Regions from separate parts of the Halanaerobaculum tunisiense genome, predicted to be linked through region 1. Evidence: a T-box and tRNA genes for the amino acid it is inferred to sense, from the RefSeq annotation. Region 1 holds a T-box; the other holds one or more tRNA genes.

Region 1 (10,536 bases):
TTTAATCCAAGCTTGGCCCTGATGGACTCTAATTGCTTTAGTAGGACAATTTTGAACACAATTAGTACAACCTTCACATTTATCATCTTTTAATTGGACAGAATGGGACTTATTCATTAATAATCCCTCACTTAAAAAAGTTTTTAATTATAAATCAATAGCAGCTATAATTGTAGTTCCCACATCTATTTCAGTATCAACTTCTAGCCTATCTGAATAACGATTAATATTAGATAAACCCATACCTGCTCCAAACCCCATCTCCCTAACAGAATTACTAGCAGTAGAAAATCCAGGTTGAAAAGCTTGTTCTACATCTGCAATTCCTGGACCATCATCAGTAGCAATTACCCTTACCTCTTGGGGACTAACTAACCCCTTTATTTTACCACCTACTGAGTGAATAATAATATTCATCTCCAGTTCATAGGTAGTAATTGCTACCTGTCTAATTTCATTAGCTGTTACTCCTAATTTACGTAAAATTTCTTTTAGATTACTAGAAGCCTCACCCCCACAACTAAAATCTCCGGCTGGAATATCAGCTTCTAAAATAGTCTGTAAGGAATTATTTTCTTCCATATTACATCCTCCTAACTAATAACTTGTCTACATTTACTCTAAATTTGATAATTTTTCAGCTTCTAAACCAGCTGAATATAACACACCACAAGCTTCATACAATGACTTAGCAGTAACTAATAAAGGAATTTGTTTAGCTTGGGCCAACTCAATTGTTTTCTCAGTAGGTTGCTTCCCTCTTACAAATATAATAACTATTATATCAATTATCTCTGCTGTACGTACTACTTGGGGATTAGTTAAACCAGTCAATAATAATGTCTTTTCTTTAGTAAAAGCCAGTACATCACTCATTAAATCTGCCCCACAAGCAGTTAAAATCACTTTCTTCTCCAAGTCACTATCTTGTCCAATGTAAACTATTTCAGCTGCTAATAGATCCCTCACTTCTTGTAACTGCATTACTTCGCTCCTCCTTAGAGAAATTATAGAAAAGACCCACTATAGTGGGTCTCTAATTAATCCTTAATATAAACAGAAAATCCTTCCTTTTTAAGCTTAGAACTTAACTCTTGAGCAGCTTTTTCAGTCCTAAAAGCACCTGCCTGGACTCGATAAGGTTCTTCACTAGTGATATAAGCTGTAAATCCTTTCTTCTGTAATTTGTTAACTAGTCCTTGTGCATTGGACTTTTCACTAAAGGCTCCTACTTGCACAGCAAATAAATTTTGCTTATCCGCTGACTGAGAGACATTAGTTGGTTCAGACTCTGTTGAAGTAGAACTAGATTGTTGCACATTCTTTTCTTGCACACTATCCTCCTCTTGAGGTTCAGCCTCAGCAGAAGATGATCCATTTTCAGAAGATTCTTCCTGCTGAGGGTCTATCTCTTCCTCTTTGACAATCTGATTACTATCAACTGTCTCCAATTCTTCCTGAGGTCCAGAGGTATAATCAAAATACCAATTAACAGCTGTAAAACCAAGTAAAGCCATAATACCCCCCATCACAACCAACACTACTACTAAAGAAACTCCAGTCTTAAACTTATTTCCTCTATTTCTCTTCATCAGGAAACCTCCCCTCATAACTTAAGTTTGTATTCAATTAATTAGCTTATCAAATAAGTCAGCTGTAAGTTCATCTGTTGTCTTAATAGATATTATGCAACCTAACAATTGTTTATTAACATAATTTAGTTTAAAATCTGCCGTGCTTCAGCTACAGTATATAATGAACCACTAACTAAGATTAAATCAGATTCAGTTACTATTTGCTGGGTATAATTTAACGCCTGTTGTAATTCTGGTTTGGACTTTACATTAAAGTTATATGGAATTACTTTTTCTTTTATATTGGTAATATCTGCTACACGATAATTATTATTCTCCGTTACAATTATCTCCTGGGCTAAAGGGGCCAACTGCTTAACAATCCCTAGTATATCTTTATCTGCTAAAATACTAAGCACTAAAAATAAATTATCATAGTTAAGATCAGCTAAATTATTCTTTAATTTTCTAGCAGCAGATTGGTTATGGGCTCCATCAAGAATAATTGTCGGTTGCTGAGCTACTACCTCTAGTCTACCTGGACAAGATACTTGGGATATTCCTTGCTTAAGCTCTTCTTTTGTAACTGCTAATCTAGTCTGTAATTCCTCAACTACTGCTAAAGCTAGAGTAGAATTAACTACTTGGTGCTCACCTAATAGAGGCAACTGCAAAGCACTATATTCTTGTTCACTACTACTAGCAGAAAAGACTTGATAAGCTAAATTTTGGGCTTCTTGCTGCCACTTAAATTCCTGATTGATATTCAGCAATTTACTATCTCGTTCTTGACATATTTTCTCTACTACAGATAAAACTTCCTGCTTACTAGTAGCAGTAATTACCACTTGGTGAGAATTGATAATTCCTGCTTTTTCCCAGGCAATCTCAGAAATAGTCTCTCCTAAATAAGCAGTATGATCTAAACTAACATTAGTGATAACAGAGACTAAACTATCAACTACATTAGTAGCATCCCATCTCCCGCCCATACCTGCCTCTAAAATAACTAGATCAACCTCTTGCCGAGCAAAATAAAGTATAGCTAAAGCAGTCAGCACTTCAAAAAAGGTAGGATGCTCTAATTCACTAGCTACCTTATTAATAGCTGGTTTCATCTCCTCTACTAATGAATCTAAACTAGTAGCGGAAATATTAACATCATTTACTCTAATCCGTTCCTTAAAGTCAACTATATGAGGCGAATTATAAGTACCTACTTGATAGCCTGCTGCCTTATAAATATTAGTTAACAGAGCCGAAGTAGACCCTTTGCCATTAGTTCCTGCAACTTGAATCACATCTAATTCCTGCTGGGGATTATCGAAATAGTCTAATAATAGCTTTATCCGTTCTAAACCTGGTTTAACTCCAAATTTATCTAAGTTATTTAAATAATCTATAGCCTGCAATATATATAGTACCTCCTACTCATTTTTTAATTTAGAATTGATAATTGAGAGTTGATAGTTTAAAAGTCAAATTCTTAGTATATAAGTACTTTTCCAATTTTGATGTTAAAGATTAAATTTCAATTCTCTATTCTTAATTCTATTAAACGTTTGCTAATACTTAATATTTATGTTAACATATTTTAAATAAAATTAACATATAAAAGGAGAGATAACTTCAATGTCTAAGATTAAATACAATATCTTATCTAAAGATAAAAAAATATTTAATACTAAAAATTTAATAATTATGTCTTTAATGGTGGCAATCAATATCATCTTAACTAGATTCTTATCCTTTATGATTGGCAATTCTATTCGGATTAGTCTCGGGAATATTCCTATTATATTATCGGGAATTATAATAGGACCTACTGCAGGAGCTTTAACTGGAATAGCTAGTGACCTGCTAGGTTTCTTTATTCGAGCTCATGGAATATACTTTCCAGGATTCACTTTAAGTGCTGCACTGATAGGTGTAATTCCTGGTTTAGTCTTTTATAAAGATAACAGTAAGAACCAAATTAAAAAATTATTATTTTCTATTATAACTGTCGAAGTATTAACTTCACTTGTTTTTAATACTTTATGGCTTAAAATATTATATGGCAAAGCTTTTCTTGCTTTATTACCAAGTCGTTTAGTAACTAGAATAATTATTGGACCAATTGAATTTTTAGTAATTAAATCTTTCTTCCGCTATCAAGAAAATAGAGAAACAAAATAATCAGTATAAAAACTAATTTTTTTACCTTACCCTCCGCCCCTGCATCATACTTTATCGAAAGGAGAAAAATTATGAAAGGTTTATCTATTTTAGGAAGTCCTAACCAAAAGGGAAATAATGCCCAACTTTTACAAACAGCAGTCACAGAGATTAAAAAAATAAAGCCTGAAATGGATTTTGAATATATTTCAGCCAATAAGCTAGATATAAGTCCTTGTCAAGCATGTGGTAGCTGTGAAGAACAACTGGGCTGTATAATCAAAGATGATATGACTCAGCTATATACTAAATTCAACCAGGCTGATTTAATCTTATTTGCCTCACCACTTTATTTTAATTCTGTTTCGGCCCAACTAAAGACTCTAATTGATCGCTGCCAAGCCCTCTGGGCCAGCAAAGTTGTACTTAATGATCCCTTAGTTAAGGCAGATAAAAAAAGAGTTGCAGGTTTTATCTCTACCGCTGGACAACCTCTAACTGAAGATAGATTTAAATACGTTACCGGGACTATAGACTTATTATTTAAATCACTTAATGTCGATTACTCTGATACTTTTTTTGTAGGAAATATTGATCAGCAACCTATTAAAGACAGGCCCTATAAATTAAATAAAATTAAAAATTGGAGTCAAAAATTAGTTAGTAAATTATAAAAGACCAGTCCCACAAAGGAACTGGTCTTCAACAGCTAAAACTTAAATTTTAAACTTACTCTCTTAATTCAGCTAATCTCTCCTGTAACTGTTCTCTTTTAGCAGTGTATTCTTCCTTCTTCTCTTTTTCTTCTTCTACTAAATGTTCAGGAGCATTATTAACGAATCCTTCGTTAGCTAACTTACCTTTGGCTCGTTCTATTTCGTACTCTACTTCCTCAACCTCTTCTTCTAGCCGAGCAATTTCTTTATCAATATCAATTAAATCCTGTAGTGGTAAAATAATTTCTACTTGTTCAGTAATTGCTGTAGAAGCCTTATCCGGTCTATCATCAACTTCAGGTGTGATTGTTAGATCATTTACCTTAGCTAAATCAGCAATATAGCCTCTACCTTCTTCAATAGTCTCTAGTTTCTCAGTCTGGTCAGAAGTTAAGATAGCAGTAATTTCTTTGCCCGGATTAACTTTCATTTCATTTCTGATATTTCTAATATTTTTAATTACATCCATAATAACTTCCATTTTAGCTTCTGCTTGGTCATTAATAGATAGACTATCTAGCTCAGGCCAAGTAGCATCTATTAAGCTATCAGCTCCACTTGGCAATTGCTCCCAAATCTCTTCAGTAATAAACGGCATACACGGATGTAATAACCTTAAAATATTACTTAAGGTAAACCAGACTACATGTTGTGCTGTCTGATAAGCAATTTCATCTTCATCTTGGTATAATCTAGGTTTGATTAATTCAATATACCAGTCACAGAATTCACTCCAGACAAAATCATATAATTCCTCTGCTACCTGGCCAAATTGATAATCATCTAATAGATCAGTGATTTGTTTGATCTTCTTATTTAACCGACTCAACATCCACTGATCAGCTAAAGTATACTCTAACTTACTATAATCAATCTCCTCTAAAGCAAAATCTTCTAAATTCATCAGTACAAACCGGGAAGCATTCCATAACTTATTAGCAAAATTACGACTAGCCTCGACTCGTTCTTTTCGATAACGGATATCATTCCCTGGTGTATTACCAGTAATCAGGGTAAATCGTAAAGTATCTGCTCCATATTCATCAATTACTTCAATTGGGTCGACTCCATTACCTAAAGACTTACTCATCTTCCGTCCTTGAGCATCGCGTACCAATCCATGAATATAAATATCAGAGAAAGGTTTTTCCTCCATAAATTCTAAAGACATAAAGATCATTCGCGCTACCCAGAAGAAGATAATATCCCGCCCAGTTACTAACACATCAGTAGGATAGAAGTAATCTAGATCAGCTGTATCCTCTGGCCAACCTAACGTGGAGAAAGGCCATAATCCAGAACTAAACCAGGTATCTAATACATCTTCATCTTGTTTTAAATCTTGACTACCACACTCTGAACATTCTGTAGGCTGGTCAGTAGTTACAATTACTTCCTCACAATCTTGACAGTACCAAACAGGAATCTGATGGCCCCACCATAGTTGTCGGGAAATACACCAGTCTCTTACATTCTCCATCCAATTAAAGTATACCTTATCAAAGCGATCGGGAACAAAATTAATATCTCCCTCTTTGACTGCTTCAATAGCTGGTTCAGCTAACTCTTCCATAGCAACAAACCACTGTTGGGAAACTAATGGTTCAATAGTAGTATCACACCGATAACACTGGCCGACTGAATGTTCATGCTCTTCAATCTCCTCTAGTAATCCAGCTGACTTTAAATCAGCAATTAACTGCTTGCGACATTCATAACGATCCATAGCTTCATACTTGCCAGCTTCTGCTGTCATATTAGCTTGGTCATCAATCACTTTAATTATCTCTAAATCATTACGTTGGCCCATCTCAAAGTCATTTGGATCATGAGCCGGAGTTACTTTAACCATCCCAGTACCAAACTCAGAATCAACATATTCATCAGCAATAATCTCAATCTCACGGTTAACAATAGGAACAATTACTGTCTCTCCAATCAAATCTTGATAGCGTTCATCAGCTGGATTAACAGCTATAGCCGTATCTCCCAGCATTGTTTCTGGTCTAGTAGTAGCTACTACAATATAATCATCTCTATCCTTGAAATTATACTTCAAGTGATATAATTTGCCAGATTCGTCTTCGTGTTCTACCTCAACATCAGACAGAGTAGTTTCACAGTCAGGACACCAGTTAATAATATAATCTCCCTGATAAATAAGTCCTTTATCATATAACTCTACAAAAGCTTCCTTGACTGCTTGATTACAACCTTCATCCATAGTAAACCTTTGTCTACTCCAATCACAGGAAATCCCTAACTTAGTTAACTGATTAGTAATTGTAGTTCCGTACTCTTCTGTCCAGTCCCAAGCACGATCTAAAAATTCTTCCCGAGTAATATCATCTTTCTCTAGGCCTTCTTCTCGCCGCATCTTATCCACTACTTTAACCTCAGTAGCAATACTAGCATGATCAGTTCCTGGCACCCATAAAGCTTCATAACCTTGCATTCGCTTCCAACGGATTAAAATATCCTGAAAAGTCATATCTAAAGCATGACCAATATGTAATTGACCTGTTACATTTGGCGGAGGCATCATTACTGTAAATGATTCTTTATCTTCATTAACCTCAGCCTCAAAATAACCATTTTCCTGCCAATAAGTATACCATTTTTCTTCTACTTGATCTGGATTATAAGTTGTTGCTAATTCTTCTTCACTCATCTTAGTTCCTCCCTTTATATTAGTGTATAATTTACAATTTACAGTTAAAACCATAAAAATCAAACCCTTTTAAATTAAAAAACCCCTTCCATCCTAGTTAAGGACGAAAGAGGAATCACTTCCGCGGTACCACCTTAATTCTTAAGGCACTCTAACTGGATAACGGACAGCCCCGACCAAACCTACTTTTAAACTTCAATTTGATAGCTTAGAAGCGACTTCAATTCAGATCCCTTAGAGTACCCTATAAGTACTCCTCTCTGTAAGGGAGAGCTTAATCTACTACTCTTCCTCTACGCTTTATTTCTTATTTAGCTATTATCATCTATAATCATATAATTATTTAAGTTAATTGTCAACTATATTTCAAGCTACAGGAAAGAAAACAAAGATTAATAGATCCCATAACGTATGAGAAATAATAACTAGTAATAAACTATCACGCTGTAAAAACAACCAACCCCAAAACAAACCAGCTACTAAAGCAGCTAAAATTAAGATTAGATTACCAGTCCAAATATGGAGTAAAGCATACAGGAAAGCAGTCACCCAATAACCTAACTTCTGTTGAATAAACCCCCGCCAAAAAATCTCCTCACTAGGGCCAACTACCAACAAAATCAGACTAATAACAGGTAATTCTAGCTGCTGACGAAGCTGATACACAGTAGCTATCTCTTCTTTAGCATCTACTAACAACAACGGACTAAGTTTATTTCCTACCCAAAAAATAAAATATAAACCAAGTGCTGATAATCCACCCCAGACTAGATCAGCTAGATCCCAAGAAATATCTAACCGACTATAACTACCTGCTAGCAATAACTGAAGACTAGCTACTATAATTAAGCGCCACCAGAAATTTAACACAGCAGCTTGAAAGACTAGTAACCAACCAATATTCACCAGCCCAAGTATTAATCCTAACTTAAACAAAGTTGGCCCCTATAACAGCTAACACCAATAAACTTCCAAAACTAACATGTAGTTGGGCTGTTTTAAAATCAATTTTTTCTAAACCTGGTGGGGGATCAACTATAGAGTTACTTACTAAAACAATATTATTAACTGCAGCAGGTAGAGTCAACAACGTAACTAAAGCCCAGTTAGTAACTAATTCCTGAAATACTAGACTAACTAAAACTAAATAAGCCATAGCAACTAACCCTAAATATAATCGAACCGCACCTTTTCTACCTAGTAAAATAGCTAAGGTCTTAATATTAACTCTAGAATCATGTTCAATATCTCGCAGGTCATTCCCTTGTAAAATAGCACTAACTAACAACCCCAAAGGTAGTGAAACAAATAATACTTCTCCACTATATTGACCTGTCTGCACATAATAAGTTCCAATTACTACTAGCGGGCCTAGCAAACAAAAAACTATAGGAACTCCTAAGGCATAGTACTTATAATTAATTGGTTGAGCAGTATAAAAATAGCCTCCTATAATTCCTACCACTGCTAAACTAGCTACTACCACTCCCCGCAAATAAACCAGATAGCTAACAACAGGTAAAACTAATATAAAACAGGTGACTCCTACTTGCTTGATAGATCTAGCTGGCAACAGTCCCTGAACTAGAATACCACTTGAGCCATAAGATTCTTCAGTATCCACTCCAGACTGATAGTCATAATAATCATTCAACAAGTTAGTACCACTATGTAATAATAAGACTCCACAGCTAGTCAACAAGAATAATTCCAGATTAAAACTTTGTTCTTTAATAGCAAGTCCTCCGCCTAAGAAAACAGGTAATAAAGAAGCAGTAAAGGAAAAAGGTCGCACCGCTCTCAGCCATAACTTTAATCTGGCCATTATTTTCCTCCTTACTTTCCTTTAAAAATATCATTTCCCAATTGTTAATTTAATATACTAGACAAATTTTTAATAAAAACTTTCCGTAAAAAATTCACTGATTCCTCATGCTGACACAACCAGCCTAAATAAGAAAAGAGTGGAGATACTATCCCCACTCTTAATCAATGAATTGATTAATAAATTTAACTACTTCCTGTTTCCCTTCTCCTGTTTCAGCTGAAAAGAAAGTAAAAGGAGTAAAAGGAGTTAACTCCAAAGTTTCTTTAATTAATTTTTCTTGCGGCTTGCGTTCACTCCTCTTTAATTTATCCACTTTAGTAGCTGCTACTAAAGTAGGCAATTGCATTTCTAATAACCAATCATACATCATTATATCATCATCAGTTGGTTTGTGCCGGGCATCAACTATCAAAATGATACCTTCTAAATGGGAGCGATTAAACAGATAATTCTCAATCATCACACTCCACTCTTCTTTTACTTTATCAGGCACTCGAGCAAAACCATAGCCCGGTAGATCTACAAAATAGAAATAATTATCTATCTTATAAAAGTTAATTGCTTGTGTCTTACCTGGCTGAGAACTGGTAAAAGCTAAATTATGACGGTTAATGATTTGATTAACCAAAGATGATTTCCCTACATTTGAGCGCCCAGCTAAAGCAATTTCTGGCAGATTATGATAAGGATAATCCTCTCTCTGGTAGGCACTACAGATAAATTCAGGATTATTGATCTTCATCTTGACCCTCCTGAAGTAAAACTTCAGCTAGAATTTGGTCCATATCTTCTACAAGCATAAATTCTAACTCCTGTTTTACATTATCAGGTACCTTCTCTAAATTCTTTTCGTTTTCTTGGCAGAGAATAACCTTTTCTATACCAGCTCTTTGCGCAGCTAATACTTTACTCTTAATACCGCCTACAGGAAGTACTTTACCTCGTAGAGTCACTTCTCCTGTCATAGCAATCTTACCACTAACTGGCCTATCAGCTAAAGCAGAAATCAAAGCTGTAGCTAGAGTAATCCCTGCTGAAGGACCATCCTTAGGAATTGCTCCTTGGGGAACATGAACATGTATATCATACTCTTTATAAAATTCATCCTCAAAATCAAACTCATCTGCTTTACTACGAGCATAACTTAAAGCAGTCTGGGCTGATTCCTTCATTACCTCGCCTAACTTACCCGTTAAAATCAGTTTACCTTCACCTGGGACAATAGATACTTCTATATTAAGGATATCTCCACCAGTAGTTGTCCAGGCTAGACCAGTGACTACCCCTACTCTATTTTCCTCTTCTATCTCACCATATTTATATTTAGAAATTCCTAAATACTTCTCAAGGTTACGTAAATCAACTCTAGTAGATCTTTCTTTTCCTTCTACTACTTTCTTAGCTGCTTTACGACAAATAGAAGCTAATTTTCTTTCTAAAGTTCTGACTCCTGCTTCCCGGGTATGATTTCTAATCACCTGTTGTAAGGCATTTTGAGATATTTTTAAATCATTCTCCTCTAACCCATGATTCTCTACCTGTTCTGGTAGTAAAAACTGATCTGCAATCTCTACTTTTTCCTCTTCTGTA
Region 2 (10,536 bases), on a different contig from region 1:
TAATCCTGCTAAAGTGGAGACAAATTGGATCTATTCTAGACAAGTAACACGTAGAATAGGGAAACATATCTTTGCTAAATAAGGAGGGGTTAAGTTGAACAACGAAGGAATTGCTGATTGGTTGGATGAAAGATGGTTATTGATTTTAGTATTAGCAGTAGGACTTGCTGCTACTGGATACTGGGGTTATGATCAGTACTCTACTTTAACCCAGATAAATAGTGAATTAAATAATAGATATGAGAATGCATTCCAGGGATTAAATAATAATGTTGATTCCTTAGAGGAAGAATTAGGGGCTTTAGTAGTCTCTGATTCTGCTAATAATTTATCAGTTAACTTATCTAATACTTGGAAGTCCTCTCATTCTGCTCAAGAAGATTTAGGAAGTATGCCTTTGAATAGTGATGCTTTAGATAATTTAAAAGGATTATTGCATAATGTTTCTCGCTACACTAATTATCTGGATCGTAAAGTAGCTGATAGAACATTAAAGCAAGAAGAAAAACAGATGCTAGCTAAATTTCGCCAGCAGATCAAAGTTGCTAATAAGGATTTAGAGACAGTGCATAATAAAATGGAAAAGAATGATTTTAAATGGTATAATAAAAAGAGAATCAATATTGAGAAAGGAGAGAAAGAGTATTCCGCTAGTCCTTTATCAGGTTTAGCTAAATTAGATGGTAAGATTGAATTAACAGGAATTCAAGATGATTTAAAATCAGTAGTACCTGATAATGTGATGCAGGTTAATAAACAAGATGTGGTGACTGGTTTATCTGAATTAGATGGAGATGAGGTAGGAAAAGAAGAAGCAACTAAGATTGCCCAAAGGTATATTAATAACCCTGAACAATATGATTACGAAGTAGTAGACCAAAATCAGGTTGAATTGGAAAACGGAAGAACTGTAAGAGCTAATCTTCCGGCTCATTTTGTGAGAGCAACTAGTAAACAAGATGAGGATAGAGTCGTCCAAATAGATGTAACTAAAAAAGGAGGACAAGTAGTCTGGTTGCTACACCAGCGAGATGTAGGAGATAAACAAGTAGATAATAATACAGCTAAGAAGAAAGCTACAGAGTTTTTAGCTAATAACGGTTACGATAATATGATGTCTACGTCAGCTAAGAGTTTTAACCGGGTACTGATCAATTCTTTTGTTCCGGTGCAGAATGGAGTGTTAATCCAGCCTGATTCAGTAAAAGTAGAGGTAGCACTGGATAATGGAGAAGTGATTGGATTTAATGGGATTGATTATGCACTTCATCACGAAAAAAGAGATTCTGCTAAATTAGAACCAGAATTGAGTAAAGAAGAAGCTAGGAAGAAAGTAAGTAATAACCTTCAATTAACTAAAAAACCTATATTAGCCTTAGCTGAGGTAAGAGGAGAAGAGAAATTGTGTTATGAATTTATTGGTGAAGTAAAAGGTGGAGGTAAGAAATATAGTGTTAAGATCGATGCTAAAAATGGAGAGGAATTGAGCATTAAGACTATTGATGATGATATTTATACGATTGGTGATTAATTTAACCTTTAATTACTAGTTTAAGAGAGTAAACAATAGTTTGAACTATTTAAATCAGTTTAATCAACTATTTTAATTAAAAAAATACTTGACCTTTGCCCCCTGTTTGTGTATACTATTAGACGGTGCGTAAGAGAGAGACCCCATTAGGGCGAATAGCTCAGTTGGGAGAGCACCTGCCTTACAAGCAGGGGGTCACAGGTTCGAGCCCTGTTTCGCCCACCATTAAAACTAGTTTACAATTGACAATTGACAGTTAAAGTCAAACCCATAAAAATCTTGTTTTAATTTTGAGTAAAGATTTTAACTGTAAACTATACACTGTAAATTGTCAACTAATATTGTGGGGACGTGGTGTAGTTGGTTAACACGCCGGCCTGTCACGCCGGAGATCGCGAGTTCGAATCTCGTCGTCCCCGCCATAGAAGTGGCGAGATAGCTCAGTTGGTAGAGCAGTGGATTGAAAATCCTCGTGTCCCCGGTTCGAATCCGGGTCTTGCTACCCTTGTGCGAAAGTAGCTCAGTTGGTAGAGCGCCTCGTTGCCATCGAGGAGGTCGCGGGTTCAAATCCCGTCTTTCGCTCCCTTTGGTGACATAGCCAAGTTGGTAAGGCAGAGGACTGCAAATCCTCCATCCCCCGGTTCGAGTCCGGGTGTCACCTCCAGCCGGAGTGGCGGAATTGGCAGACGCATCGGATTTAAAATCCGGTGGGCCTAGTGCCCGTGTCGGTTCGAGTCCGACCTCCGGCACCATTAAATAATTTATAATGTACAATTGAGAATTGACAATTAAAATCTTAAAATAGAAATTATCTGAATTCTGTTTTATAGATTTTAACTGTAAATTATCAACTAAATAGGCCGGGGTGGCGGAACTGGCAGACGCATCGGACTTAAAATCCGGTGGACCTTTGTGTCCGTGTGGGTTCGAATCCCACCCCCGGCACCAGGGGATATAGCTCAGTCGGGAGAGCGCTACGTTGACATCGTAGAGGTCAGTGGTTCGAACCCACTTATCCCCACCATTTATAAAGCATTGAAATATAAAGGATTAAGACCTGTCACTAAGACAGGTTATTTTTATTTTTTGGGGATAATAGCGGTCATTTTGTAGCCAAACCTATTATTTATTGATTTTTATTATTTTATTTAATATAATTATAACCAGTAATAAAGTATTTAATAAATTACTTAATTATTAAATAAAACAATTCAAATAATACTAATAAAGGGGGTTAAAGATGGATAATAAAAGAAGATTATATGAACTACATGCTGAAATTTGTAAAGCGATTGCTAGTCCTAAAAGAATTGAAATTCTTTATCTTTTATTAAATGAAGAAAAGAATGTTAGTAAACTAGCTCAAGAAATGGAAACAAGTACAGCTAATGTTTCTCAGCATTTATCAATACTTCGGGAAAAGAAGATTGTTTGTACTAGGAAAGAAGGGTTAAATGTATTTTATGAAATTTGTAGTCCTAAGATGGTGGAAGCTTTAGAAATTATGAAAGAAGTGATGTTAGAACAGTTATCAGAACAAATAGATATTTCACAGAAGATTCTTTCGGAAGAAAAATAAATCATTATATTAAGAACAGGAGGAGATATAATGTCAATTAAGGTAGGTTTGATTAGATGTCAACAAACTGAAGAATATTGTCCAGCAACAACATGTTTATCTTTTGCAAAAGAAGGAAAAGGTGGTTTTGAAGAATTAGGACCAGTAGATATTGTAGGAGTAATCACTTGTGGTGGCTGTCCAGGTAAAAAAGCTATTAAAAGAGCAGCAATGTTAAAAGAAAGAGGAGCTGAAAAGATTGTTTTAGCTTCTTGTATTTTGCGGGGAACACCTAGTGATATTGATTATCCTTGTCCTTTTGGTAAAAGAATGCAGGACCTGATTGAAGAGAAGACAGGACTTGAAGTTATTGAATGGACACATTAAAATTCTTTTAAAGAGAATTTATAAGGGAGGGAACTTTAATGATTTATTTAGATTATAATGCAACTACTCCAATAGATAAAAGAGTGGCTAAAGCAATGGAACCATATATTTATGATATATATGGTAATCCTTCTAGTGATCATGAACTTGGGAAGAAAGCAGCGAAGGCTGTTAAAAAAGCAAGAAGTCAAGTTGCAAATCTTTTAGGAGCTACTTCTGAAGAAATAATATTTACTAGTGGAGGTAGTGAATCAAATAATACAGTTATTAAAGGTGTAGCTGAAGCTTATCAAGATCAGGGAAATCATATCATTACTTCTCAAATTGAACATCCAGCAATAATTAATGTTTGTAAATATTTGGAGAAGAAGGGTTTTGAGATTACGTATTTACCTGTAGACACCTATGGAATGGTCGATGTTGAAGATGTTCGCAATGCAATAACTGATAAAACAATATTGATTACAATTATGCACGCTAATAATGAAGTGGGTACAATTCAACCACTAAAAGAAATTAGTAAAATTGCTCACAAGAAAGGAATTTTAGTACATACTGATGCAGCCCAATCAGTTGGTAAAATTCCTACGAAAGTTGATGAATTAGGAGTTGATTTTTTATCAGTTGCTGGTCATAAGTTATATGCTCCGAAAGGAATTGGAGCTTTATACATTAGAAAAGGAATAGAGATAGAACCTTTGATTCATGGTGGAGGTCAAGAGTTTGGGAAGCGGGCAGGAACTGAGAATGTTATTTTTGAAGTTGGGCTAGGAGAAGCTTGTGATGTGGCTAATGATGAACTTAATAGTAATAAATTAAAGAAGTTAACAGATTATTTTTATGATTTATTAGTTAATGAATTTAAAGATAATATAATTCTTAATGGTCATCCTGAGAAAAGACTTCCTAATACATTAAATATAAGCTTTAAAGAAATGAATGGATTAGAAGTATTAAATGAGTTAGATGATATTGCTGTTTCAACTGGTTCTGCATGTCATTCTGGAAAGAAAGAACCTTCAAGAATATTAAAAGCTATGAATATTGATGATGAAATAGCTATGGGAGCAGTAAGATTTAGTTTGGGTCGTTATACTACAAAAGAAGATATTGATAAGGTAATGGAACAATTAACTAGCTTTTAATAAATTATGGTAGTTGAACTTAATAAAACTAATCACTTTAAACACCTAGATTATCTAGGTGTTTTTTTTATGTGTGCTCTGTAGATTATGAAAATAGTAGATGAGAATTCTATCCATGCTGTTTTCGTCGTATCGGTGTGTGAAACCAATAGTAACAGGGTGTCTATCGTGAGATAGAATCTGAAGAGTTTGAGGTGAATAGTCAGCCTAAAACAATATGTGAACCGTCGGTGGCATTTAGTAGTGGCGATTCACCATAAAAATGAAGAAGTCCAATGTCGACTTGGGGGATGCAGGTGGCTCTGGATAAAAAGCGAGATAACGAGAGTGTCCATGTCGAATTACTAGGTGTGATTATGGTTGGGATGGCTATAATAGTTTTCGTAATTGACCAGAGGAGTCTCTAATATAGTTCTGTATAGAAATCTATAGAGATAAATGATGGTATAACCTAAAATGGGAAAGCCAGAGTGAGGATATATTAGAGTTCAGAAGCTATCATAGTAGCGAAAAAAATCAATGAAAGTTGATTACAGTGAAGGATAGTCAGGTTATTGAAGTTAAGAATAGACTGTCAATGATATCTTAATAAGAATGGTTTAGACGCTATTAAAGATAGTGAGCTCTAAAAGAAATATAGACAGGAAATAATAACTGAAAATATGATGAATTTAGGGAATACCATGACTTAAGTAGTAGTGAACTAAGAGGTGCGATTGGTGAGAGCCTAAAGACGTGCTTAGGAGTACTATGAAGATAAGGGTTAAGATATCGAGACAGGAAAGAAAGAACTGGTAAGTAGTGAAATTAGGATAGGTGAAAAAAATTTTCGAACCTTATACAGTCTGAAAGATTTAATCACAGATAAATGGCGAATGCATAAGGCAGGACAAAAAGTGCTGGCTAATGGTGGTTGTGGTGGAATTGATAATGTAAGTATCAATGAATATAGAAATAACTATAAACTGAATATGCAAGAATTATATAGGCAGTTAAGAGAGGATAGATATGAGCCACGACCAGTACTAAGAACGTATATCTCAAAAGAAAATGGAGAAAAGAGACCACTAGGGATTCCAGTAATTAAAGATAGGATTGCCCAACAAGCAGTCAAACAAATCTTAGAAATATACTTTGAGAGATTGTTTTGTGAATGTTCTTTTGGATTCAGACCTAACAGATCAACCCATGATGCAATAGAGAAAATAGAAGAATATAAACAGCAAGGTTACGATTGGGTAGTAGATGCAGATATAAAATCTTATTTTGATACTATAAACCATGATTTATTAATGGATTTTATAGTAGAATATATAAGTGATGGATGGGTATTAGACTTAATTAGATCGTGGCTAACTGCAGGAGTCATGACCGAAGAAGGAAGAAAAGAGACTAAAGAAGGAACACCTCAAGGAGGTGTGATCTCTCCTTTATTAGCTAATATCTATTTACATTACTTTGATAAGAAGATGACTCGAAGGGGATATAAACTAGTTCGCTTCGCTGATGATTTTGTAGTATTGACCAAAAGTAAAGATAAAGCCAAAAGAGCATTACAAGTAACTCGTCAGATAATAGAAAATGAATTAAAATTAAAACTCCATCCTGAGAAGACAGTGATAACAAACTTTTATGATGGGTTTAAATTTCTAGGATTTAGATTTCATCATTGGTATTATAAAAGTCCAAGAGATAGAGCAATAAATAACTTTAAAGATAGAATAAGAGATATAACTAGAAGAAATAGACCTCAGAAATTGGAAATAATAATTGATGAGTTAAATTTAGTACTAAAAGGCTGGGGACATTACTTTAAAATAGGCAATATCAAAACATTATATAGGAAATTAGATAAATGGATAAGAATGAGAATACGTTCTTTCATAGAAGGAAAGAAAGCGATAATTCATCAGAATTATCGCTTATCGAATAAGTTTTTAAGAGAAGAAGGACTAGATTCACTGCTTACTGATGTGCTGTAATCGAGAGTGAAATATACATCTATGGTAACATAGAGTCGCTGACTTACTCTCTGATATGGAGCACCAATAACCGAAAGCTGTATACGGGAAAACCGTTCGTGCAGTTTGATAAGGGGTCCCAGCTGTGAAGCTGGTCCTACTTTATTAGATTAATTTTATTTAACGATTTCTAAGTAGATGCATATTATGTATTGAAGAAAAAAGAGGAGGTGTAAATAATGGGGGATTATGGAGGCTATGGAGATAATGGAGTATTTGTTATCTTCTTAGTTTTAATTTTATTACTGTTAGGTGGCGATTATAATTATTAAAGATAGTGATAGGGTGCTAGTTCCCCCTATTATTATTTTTGAATTTGCTAGGTTGTTTAATAAAAAAATGGAGTGAAAGCGAAAGAAGTTTTACTTTTGTAGACCATCCTATTTAAATAGGATGGTCTTATTTATTAACATATTTTACATTAGCTACATAATATATACCAAAGAAAAAAGGAGGAGGTGTCAAACAATGGCAGGATATGATGATGGAGCTTTTGTTGTATTCTTAGTTTTAATCTTGTTATTGTTAGGTAACGACTATAGTTAATTTATTAAAAAAATATTTTAGTGGAGGTGAAAATAGTGGGTGATTATGGAGATTATGGAGGTAATGGATCATTTGTAATTTTCTTGATCTTGCTTTTATTATTCTCAGGCGGCAAATATTAAAAATATAAATTAAAAAGGAGGTGCAAAATAATGCCTGGTATATTAAATGGCTTCTTTAATGGGGATGATGAAGAAGTATTTGTTGTATTCTTGGTCTTGATTCTGTTACTTTTAGGTAATGACTATAGTTAATTCAAATCTTAGTAAAGAGCCAGGAAAATATTCTCCTGACTCTTTACTAATTTTATTATTTTATTTTTAGTAATTTATTAAATATAATATCAGTATTATTTTCTTATCCTAAGGCTCGTTTTATATTTAATCCAACTTATATGAATATGTTAAGACCTCGTTATAATAATGAGAAATTAATTAAAGTATTAAATTCTGTTTTCCCTACTGATTTATTACTTAGTCAATTAGATCATCGTGTAATTATACCTGCTTTTCGAACTATTAGCTCTGATTCAGGAACTTGGCGATAAATATTTTTTAATAATTTTCCTGAATCTGATACTAAAGATGAAACTGTAACTAAAGTTGCTCTTGCTAGTAGTGCTACTCTAAATTATTTTCCTGCTTATCAAAATCACATTGATGGAGGAGTCATAGCTAATAATCCTAGTATAGTAGCTATTGCAATTGCTAATAACCAAAAATTTAGACCAATTAAATGTTTAAAATTCTTACCCAAGGTAGTGTTCAAGCAGATGTTTGTGTTAGCTCTCAATTATTAGGAGCGAGGTTTTATCGATTAAATCCAGTTTTATAAGAACCAATTGGTCTTGATGAATGTACCCAAATTCTTAGGTTAGTAATTTTAGCAGAAAACTTTGATCTTACTTCAACAATCAACTGGATTAATCAGAAGTGGTTTTAATTTACTTAATGGAGATTAAAAAAATTAAATTTTGATTAGTCAACCATCCTATGAGAAGGATGGTTGTTTAATTATTAAATAACTTTTCTGACCCCAACAATAATAAGATAAGAATTAAAAATAAGATATATGCTTCTGAATTGTCGTAAATACTTTTCTGATTATTCATAGTAGGCACCTCCTTTTTAATTATAGTTTATGAATATATTGTATTTATTGTTAATAATTGAAAAATATCTTAACCAAACTAGTATTTTTGTTAACATAAATTATATTAATTACATAATATATATTAAACAAAAATAGGAGGTGTTATATATGGGCGATTATGGTTATGGAGATAATGGAGCATTTGTTGTATTTTTAATTTTGATTTTATTACTATTGGGGAATGATTATTAAGAATAAGGAAAAGGGCTTAGTTTTAACTAAGCCCTTTTATAATTTATATATTAGCAATAACTGAAATTGGGAATATATAATAATCGATAGTTTGAGTAATGATAATATTAGTAAGGAGGAATTCAAATATGGATCAATTAACTCAAGGAGAACTAAAGGAGATTAAGGATCAGATGAGTACTACTGCTCTAGCGATGAAGAAATATCAAATTTATCAACAGGAAACACAGGATAGTGAATTAAAACAGATTTTTCAAGAAGGGGAACAACTGCATCATAATCAATTGCAAACACTATTAGACCAACTGAGAAATTTCAATGGTCAAGAACAATAATCAGGGAGGTAAAATAATGAATTTAAAAGAGCAAGAGATGGCTCAGGATATGTTACTAATGATGGAACAAGCAATTCAAACTTATACAAAAGCAGAATTAGAAGCTGCTAATAAAGAATTAAGAGAAGTATTTCATAGTTTACATCAAGATCTAGAAGAATTACATACTAAATTATTTAATATAATGGAAGCAAAAGGTTGGCAGCAAGTAGGAGTAGCTAGTCAACAAGAAATTGAGAGTGAGATTATTAACTGGGAGCAGAAAGGATTAAAAGATCCTGAAATAGAACCAATTGAATAAAATTAATAATTGAGAATTGACAATTGATAATTAACCCCTGAAACCTTATCAAAACAATAGTTTTTAATTATCAATGTTTTTTTTATTTTAAAATTGGATATCCATAGTATTTAGATTTAGTTAAGTTTAGAAAGGGGGAAATAGAAGTGTTTGAAAAATTTACGAATAAAATAATGATGGGTATGATGAATAATATGATGGATCAGATGATGGAAGGGATGATGGAGGAACCCTATACAGAGAATTTATTTTCTTTTGTTACAATCATGCAGAAATTATCTCCTAGAGCAATTATAGAAGCAGGTATGCGAGCAGAATCGGGTAAACCAATTCAGCGTCCATTAGGTAGTCCTAATGTTTTATCAAAGTGGGAAAAGTTATTACTAAATCCTGTTCATTTATCTAAACTGCCAACTCAAGATGGAGTGGAAATCCAAACTGGAACTACTATTGGCCCTCAAGCTGATAAGCCTCTTAAGCTAGAAATCCCAATTTTAATTACTGGAATGTCTTATGGAGGAGCATTAAGTATCAAAGCTAAAACTGCCTTAGCAAGAGCTTCGGCTAGGGCCGGGACTGCAACTAATTCTGGAGAGGCTCCTTTAGTTGATGAAGAACGAGAAGAAGCTAAGTATTTTATTGGTCAGTATAACCGAGCTGGTTGGATGAATAAACCAGAGCAATTAAGTCAACTTGATGCAATTGAGATTCAGTTAGGGCAAGGAGCTCAGGCCGCTGCTCCTATGGGGATGTCTTCTCATCAGATTGGAGAAGATTTACGCCAAGCTAAAAACTTAAAACCAGGTGAAGATGCTGTAATTCATACTAGATTAGCTGGCATGGACAAGCCTTCCGATTTTATTGATATTGTGATAGAATTAAAAAATGATTACGGTGTACCAGTAGGTTTAAAGTTTTGTGCTACTCATTATTTAGAAAAAGAGTTAGAGGTTGCAATTGAAGCTGGAATAGATTATGTAGTAATTGATGGTGCTGAAGGTGGAACTCACGGCGGGCCAACTACCTTAGAAGATGATGTTGGATTACCAACTCTCCATGCTTTAGCCCGGGCAGTTAAGTTTTTAGAAGAAAAAGAAGTTAAAGATAAAGTCTCAGTCATTGCTTCGGGAGGATTAACGACGCCCGGTCACTTTCTTAAAGCAATGGCTTTAGGAGCCGATGCAGTCTATATTGGTTCAATTGCTCTAATGGCCTTACTGCAAACACAAATGAAGGAAGCCTTGCCTCAAGAACCACCTCCTCAGATTCCATTGTATTTAGGGAAGTTTAAAGAGGATTTGGATGTAGAAGAAGCTGCAGAGCATTTAGCCAAATTTTTAAAGTCTTGTACAGAAGAAATGAAGTTAA

What was found. A T-box is a leader RNA that pairs with one kind of tRNA and senses whether it is charged. The one in region 1 lies ahead of ACYQ3D_RS10475 (valine--tRNA ligase), so its partner is inferred to be a tRNA-Val.
Region 2: it encodes a tRNA-Val, which carries the amino acid that the T-box ahead of ACYQ3D_RS10475 (valine--tRNA ligase) is inferred to sense. The anticodon was not compared.

Annotation. Positions count from the first base shown of each region.
Region 1 covers NZ_BAAHYI010000012.1:45,144-55,679, forward strand. Annotated here, with positions in the region: gene ACYQ3D_RS10440 ([Fe-Fe] hydrogenase large subunit C-terminal domain-containing protein) at 1-117, opposite strand, end outside; gene ACYQ3D_RS10445 (ATP-binding protein) at 148-582, opposite strand; gene ACYQ3D_RS10450 (hypothetical protein) at 616-984, opposite strand; gene ACYQ3D_RS10455 (SPOR domain-containing protein) at 1,041-1,592, opposite strand; gene ACYQ3D_RS10460 (bifunctional folylpolyglutamate synthase/dihydrofolate synthase) at 1,718-2,986, opposite strand; gene ACYQ3D_RS10465 (folate family ECF transporter S component) at 3,207-3,752, shown strand; gene ACYQ3D_RS10470 (flavodoxin family protein) at 3,824-4,405, shown strand; gene ACYQ3D_RS10475 (valine--tRNA ligase) at 4,461-7,118, opposite strand; T-box leader at 7,215-7,423, opposite strand; gene ACYQ3D_RS10480 (CPBP family intramembrane glutamic endopeptidase) at 7,485-8,054, opposite strand; gene menA (1,4-dihydroxy-2-naphthoate octaprenyltransferase) at 8,047-8,943, opposite strand; gene yihA (ribosome biogenesis GTP-binding protein YihA/YsxC) at 9,104-9,688, opposite strand; gene lon (endopeptidase La) at 9,675-10,536, opposite strand, start outside.
Region 2 covers NZ_BAAHYI010000006.1:129,378-139,913, forward strand. Annotated here, with positions in the region: gene ACYQ3D_RS07275 (cell wall hydrolase) at 1-82, shown strand, start outside; gene ACYQ3D_RS07280 (PepSY1/2 domain-containing protein) at 95-1,531, shown strand; tRNA gene ACYQ3D_RS07285 (tRNA-Val) at 1,681-1,756, shown strand; tRNA gene ACYQ3D_RS07290 (tRNA-Asp) at 1,877-1,953, shown strand; tRNA gene ACYQ3D_RS07295 (tRNA-Phe) at 1,961-2,033, shown strand; tRNA gene ACYQ3D_RS07300 (tRNA-Gly) at 2,041-2,113, shown strand; tRNA gene ACYQ3D_RS07305 (tRNA-Cys) at 2,120-2,195, shown strand; tRNA gene ACYQ3D_RS07310 (tRNA-Leu) at 2,196-2,283, shown strand; tRNA gene ACYQ3D_RS07315 (tRNA-Leu) at 2,391-2,479, shown strand; tRNA gene ACYQ3D_RS07320 (tRNA-Val) at 2,480-2,555, shown strand; gene ACYQ3D_RS07325 (ArsR/SmtB family transcription factor) at 2,772-3,110, shown strand; gene ACYQ3D_RS07330 (CGGC domain-containing protein) at 3,141-3,476, shown strand; gene ACYQ3D_RS07335 (cysteine desulfurase family protein) at 3,515-4,621, shown strand; gene ltrA (group II intron reverse transcriptase/maturase) at 5,497-6,603, shown strand; gene ACYQ3D_RS07345 (hypothetical protein) at 8,661-8,867, shown strand; gene ACYQ3D_RS07350 (spore coat protein) at 8,884-9,168, shown strand; gene ACYQ3D_RS07355 (FMN-binding glutamate synthase family protein) at 9,315-10,536, shown strand, end outside.